DNA from 2 places in the Bacillus sp. LQ01 genome. Region 1 is predicted to be linked to the other one. Evidence: predicted binding sites of a transcription regulator. Region 1 holds the regulator's gene; the other holds the start of a gene.
What was found. Region 1 encodes Rex, which represses fermentation and respiration genes when NADH is low (regulators of the CRP and FNR family bind a similar motif). Its sites were predicted from a motif close to TTGTGAAATATTTCACAA; they were not measured.
Positions count from the first base shown of each region.

Region 1 (3,217 bases):
TACGAAAAAAACATAATTCAAGTGAGGTTTATATCGTAGGTAGCATATTTACATGTTATCCTAACTTATCTCATACACTATAGTTAGAAAGGATGGTTAAACCATTTGAAGAAACAATACTGGTGGATTATCGTTACATACATTTTAATGCAGTTATCTGGCGTTGTTGGATTGCCACTTCTCCTAAAAACAGGACTCTATGATAATAGAGGATTTACCATTGAGGAAAAAGGACAAATCATAACGGGACACTGGGCAATTATTAGCTTCTTTGTTGCATTATGTATCGTACTTTGGTTACTTAGAACAGATATTCGTGACAGGCATTTAGATCCAAAGCGCTCTTCTGCTCCAGCTACTATTGGATGGATTTTCATCGGGTTCTTCTTGGCTTTCTTTTCACAAATAGTTGCCGGTATGATCGAGATGCAGCTGCTAGGAATTAAACAAGGTTCAGAAAATACAATGAAACTGATGGAGATTGCAAGAACGACCCCTTGGTTCCTTATTGTTGTATCTATAATTGGACCTATCTTAGAAGAAATCGTATTTAGAAAAATTTTATTTGGTGCACTTTATAAGAAGTTTAACTTCTTTATCGCAGCTATCATTAGTTCGCTTGTATTCGCAGCAATTCATTTTGATTTTACTCATTTATTGGTATACACTGCTATGGGGCTCGTATTCGCCTTCTTATATGTGAAGACGAAACGGATTATCGTTCCGATTGCAGCTCATGTTGCGATGAATACATTGGTCGCTATTGGGCAAATTTTTATGAGCAATGAACAAATTCAAGAAATGATTAAAGAAGCTGAAAAAATGCAAGGCTTTATCGGAGGATTTTTTGTATGAGAAACTCACCATTGTTCATGGCTGCACTATACTTCCTTCTTGGATGTATCTTTACACGCTTCGCCATTACGAACGTGACAGATACAATCTGGAATATGTGGACAATACTATTTGCAGTTATGGCAACAATTGATTTTAATTTGGCACTTCGCCTTATATTAATTAAATTCACAAAGAAGAAACAATAATAAAACGCAGAGGTCGCTTCCTCTGCGTTTTATTGTGGATAGTTTTTCAAAAAGTAAACTAATGTTTGTAACTCTACAGCTAAGTCAATATGATGAATTCTAATATTCTCTGATACGTTTAATCGCGCTGGTGTGAAATTCAAAATACCGTGCACGCTCGTTTCAGCTAATCTATCTGCTACAGCTTGTGCTACTGTAGCCGGTACTGTTAATATTGCCACTTGTATATCATTTGATAATCTCTCTTCTAATTCATCTAAATGATATACAGGAATGCCCCCGATTTCTGTTCCAACTTTCTCTTCACTAACATCAAATGCCATTTCAATTTTTGTATTATTGTTTTTCGTGAAATTATAATGTAAGAAAGCGGTCCCTAAATTACCTACTCCAATAAGTGCTACACGTGTTATATCATCTTGATCAAGTGTTTCGCGGAAAAATGATAATAAATAATTTACGTTATATCCATATCCCTTTTTCCCTAACGCTCCAAAATACGAAAAATCTCTTCGTATTGTTGCGGAATCTACTTTTACTGCCTCACTCAATTCGGCCGATGAAACACGCTGCTTACCAGAAAGAGATAAGTTTTGGATAAATCGATAGTATAGAGGCAATCTTTTAGCAGTGGCTTGTGGAATCTTTTGCTGATCCATATGACCTCTCCTCTCTTCCTATCTTTATTCATATACTTTAATCAAATACAGAAGTTTAGCACTCATTAAATTCCTTGTATAATAAAGAGAAGAAGTATTCTCTCTTTATTTTAAACTATACACTATTTTTAGTATGATTGAGAAATATAAACATGGCAAAGTTAAGAAATTATTTGAGGTGAAAACATTGATTTTATTACAAGTAAACGCGCTTTCGAAATTATACGGTGCAGAAACGATTCTTGCAAACATAAAATTGGAAGTACAAACAAAAGATCGTATCGCATTAGTTGGAAGGAATGGAGCAGGCAAATCTACATTATTAAAAATTATCGCTGGTGAATTATCTCATGATGGTGGCGAAATTATAAAACCGAAAGATGTCTCAATCGGATATTTAGCTCAAAATACTGGACTAGAAACGTCTTTAACAATTTGGGATGAAATGCTAACCGTCTTTACCCACTTACAGCAAATGGAGACAAAACTTCGAAGACTTGAGCAAGAAATGGGAAAAGAAGAAAACTTTTCAAACGAAGCTACATATGAAAGATTGTTAGCTGATTATGACCAATTGCAACTCAATTATAAAGATCAAGGTGGATATCAATATGAAGCGGATATTCGCTCCATTTTAAGCGGCCTTGGCTTCCCAGTTGAAACGCACCAGACGACGATCTCTACTTTAAGCGGCGGGCAAAAAACAAGATTAGCTCTCGGGAAATTATTATTAACAAAACCAGACTTACTTATTTTGGATGAGCCTACAAACCATTTAGACATCGAAACATTAACGTGGCTTGAGCAATATTTACAAGGTTATCCTGGCGCAATATTAATCGTTTCACATGACCGTTATTTCTTAGACAAACTCGTTACACAAGTATATGAAATTTCAAATAAAGAAAGCAGACGATTTGTTGGTAACTACAGTAAATATTTAGACTTAAAATCAGCATTATATGAGCAAGAAATGAAACGTTACGAAAAACAACAAGATGAAATCGCAAAACTTGAGGACTTCGTTCAAAAGAATATAGCTCGCGCTTCTACAACGAAACGTGCTCAAAGTCGTCGTAAACAACTAGACAGAATGGAATTATTAACGAGACCATTAGGGGATTCTAAGTCAGCATCATTCCACTTCGATATTGAAAAGCAAAGTGGAAATGATGTTTTACAAGTAAATGATGCAACCATTGGCTATGATGAGAACCCTATAATTGAACATGTAACTATGCGCTTAACTCGCGGAGATAGTGTTGCTTTAGTTGGTCCAAACGGAATTGGGAAATCCACATTGTTAAAGTCTATTGTGAATAAGTTACCACTATTAAATGGTGATGTTTCTTTCGGATCAAATGTATCTGTTGGTTATTATGATCAAGAACAAGCAAACTTAACATCTTCTAAACGGGTTTTAAATGAACTATGGGATGAATATCCACTGCAACCTGAAAAAGAAATCCGTACTATACTCGGGAATTTTTTATTCACAGGAGATGATGTACTGAA
Region 1 covers NZ_JBYEZL010000012.1:8,524-11,740, forward strand. The annotation lists gene AC22L0_RS28805 (CPBP family intramembrane glutamic endopeptidase) at 106-855, shown strand; gene AC22L0_RS28810 (YdiK family protein) at 852-1,043, shown strand; gene AC22L0_RS28815 (redox-sensing transcriptional repressor Rex) at 1,073-1,702, opposite strand; gene AC22L0_RS28820 (ABC-F family ATP-binding cassette domain-containing protein) at 1,890-3,217, shown strand, end outside.

Region 2 (3,217 bases), on a different contig from region 1:
CTTTCTCATGAATGGCCGCTACGACTTCATCACGTGATAAAGGTGTACATCCGCACATACCGGTAGACTGCGCAGAAGCATCAAAAGCATCTCCAAGTGTATGAGATAAAACTTGTTCTACAAGCGGACGACATTTACCACAAGACCCTGCGGCTTTCGTACAGCCTTTAACTTCTTCAAAAGTCTTTAACTCTTGTTCTAAAATGGCGTGAACGATTGTGCCTTTCGTAACACCATTACATCCGCAAATTGTGTCATCCGCACTCATAGTAGCAACGTCAAGTTCACATTCTTCACCAGCTTTGTGAAGAAGAGAAGCGGCTGTATATTCTTGTATATCTTCTTCTTTCTTTAACATGCTAAAGAGGCGTGTTCCGTCAGCTGTGTCACCATATAAAACGATACCGATTACGTTATTGTCACGAATTAATACTTTTTTATAGGAACGTTTACATTCATCAAAGATTGATATTGCTTTCGTTTGAGCATCTTCATAAATTTGACCAGCAGAGAATAAATCACAACCTGCAACTTTTAATTGCGTACCGACGATACTGCCCGAATATCCATCAGTTTGTAAATTTGTTATATGTTTTGCTAATATCGCACCTTGTTCATAAAGAGGAGCAACAAGTCCATATGCGATACCGTCATGCTCTGCACATTCTCCAACTGCATAAATGGACTCATCATTTGTTAGCATATAGTCATTGACTACAATACCGCGATTTACAATTAAACCAGCATCTTTTGCTATTTGCGTATTTGGGCGTATTCCGACAGCCATTACGACTAAATCACAATCTACAACTTCACCGTCTTCAAATTGAATGCCCTCAACATGGTCTGTACCAAGAATTTTTACAGTTTTCTTTTCCGTTAAAAACTTCATGCCTTGTGCTTCTAAATCTTCACGCAGAAGAGCAGCTGCTTTCGTATCTAGTTGTTGCTCCATTAAGCTAGGCATTAAATGAACAACATGTACGTCCATTCCTAAATCAATTAGACCTCTTGCGGCTTCTAAACCGAGTAATCCGCCACCAATAACAACGGCCTTTTTCTTTTCTTTAGCGGTATCTATCATAAATTGTGTATCTTCAATAGTTCGAAATCCTGTTACACCAGAAAGTGCGGAACCTTCAACAGGTAAAATAAAAGCACTAGAACCTGTTGCGATAATGAGCTTGTCGTATGTAAGAGTACGCTTCTTTTCTGTAATAATAATTTTTTCTTCTCGGTTAATACTTTGAACTCTTTCATTCGTATACAAAGTTATTTCGTTTTCTTCATACCAACTGTATTCATTCATAATGATATCTTGCATATTTGTTTTGCCTTGTAAAACATGAGAGAGCATAATGCGGTTGTAGTTTGGATGCGGTTCATCTCCAAAAATAGTAATCTCATATGAATCACTATCATGTTTTAAGATTTCTTCCATACAGCGAATGCCAGCCATACCATTTCCGATCATAACTAAACGTTTTTTCATTTTCGTTTCCCCTTTTTATGTGAAATATTGAACAAAGGATTATATTTTTATTATAGAAAATATAATAAGGGGGAGATGTGATATTTATCACATCTTTATAATGATTCACAAATTGTTAAAATTCGGTTTTATGTGAAGGGGATGTGAATATTTTTCGCGAAACGAAAAAGCAGGCCATAAGTATTTACACTCATGTCCTGCACTTGATTTATGCTTTCGTAATGGCACGCGGAAATAAAATATTATTTTCTAAATGAATATGCTCAAATAAATCAGACTCTAGCGCTTCGAGGCGTTGGTAAACAAGTCGATAAGTACCGCAAGCACCTTCTGGAGGAGTAAAGTCATTTGTCACTTTACGAAGTTCTTTTATAATATTTCCAGCATGATTGTGCTCATTTTCTAGTTCATTTACTACTTTACGTAACTTAGCATAGTTTTCATTAGTTGGATTTTGTTCAAATTCTAAAATTAATGGAAAATCTTCCATTTCTTCTTTAATTAAATGCTGTTCTAATTCCATTCTAAGTTCATGAAATAGCTTATGAATTTGAGCAAAATGAGGCTGACTTGCCCCATGAACACGTAATACTTTTGTCACATATGGACTTAACTGTGGTAATTCTTCATTTAAATAGCGGTGATGCTTATTTATGACATAATCAATCAATTCACGATAAGAAGCATTTTTCCAATCAATTTCCGATTCATTTAATCGTTTCGTATTATGATAAAGCGTATTTAACTCTGTAAGCACTTCAGTAGCTGATAAATTTCTTTCATGAATTGCATCAATAAGTGGCTTATTACCGCCACAACAAAAATCTATTCTATATGATTTAAAAAGATCACTAGCTTTCGGAAATTGTGTAACAATCTCACCAACAATTGAAGTTTCAGTAAATGTATGTTCCATATGAATGCCTCCATAAAATTTTAATGTAATATCTGAATTAAGAATAGCGATAAATTAAAATCTATGTAGTGATTGAAATCACTTATTCTGTGTCGTTTTTGAGAATAATAAGAAGAATGTTATTAAAATAAGGGGGAAAGTAATAAGTGGTAATATTTTACGTTAATAAAAAAGAAGCTTAGTAAAAGCTTCTTTTTTATTACTATTTTTCACATGCAATTCCATCGCCATCACGATCAAGATGAGAGCTATAACCTGGTTGCCCTTTATGTAAAGGAGCTTTCCCAGCTGCTCTAACTGCAGCACAATTTTTGTAGTATGCACTATCAGTATTACCATTAGCTGGTTGTGTTTGAGCTTGCTGTGCTTTTTGTTCTTCTTGTTGTTTACGAGCTTGTTCATCAGCCTGACGTTTTTGTTCTTCTTGTTGTTTACGAGCTTGTTCATCAGCCTGACGTTTTTGTTCTTCTTGTTGTTTACGAGCTTGTTCATCAGCCTGACGTTTTTGTTCTTCTTGTTGTTTGCGAGCTTGTTCATCAGCCTGACGTTTTTCATCCTCTTGCTTACGAGCTTGTTCATCAGCCTGACGTTTTTCATCCTCTTGCTTACGAGCTTGTTCATCAGCCTGACGTTTTTCATCCTCTTGCTTACGAGCTTGTTCTTCGGCTAGACGCTTCTCATCTTCTTGCTTTTGAGTTTTTTCGTCCGCCTCTTTCTTTTCTAGCTCTTTTTTCTGTTCGCTATCTTTTGGCTCTTCATTATTAGAGGCAACTTTTGTACTAGTTGCTGTCGTTTTTTCAGAAGAAGGA
Region 2 covers NZ_JBYEZL010000001.1:1,269,613-1,272,829, forward strand. The annotation lists gene nirB (NADPH-nitrite reductase large subunit) at 1-1,492, opposite strand, end outside; gene ric (iron-sulfur cluster repair di-iron protein) at 1,701-2,408, opposite strand; gene tolA (cell envelope integrity protein TolA) at 2,611-3,217, opposite strand, start outside.
Region 2: the regulator Rex is predicted to act here: its motif matches at 1,510-1,527, upstream of nirB (NADPH-nitrite reductase large subunit).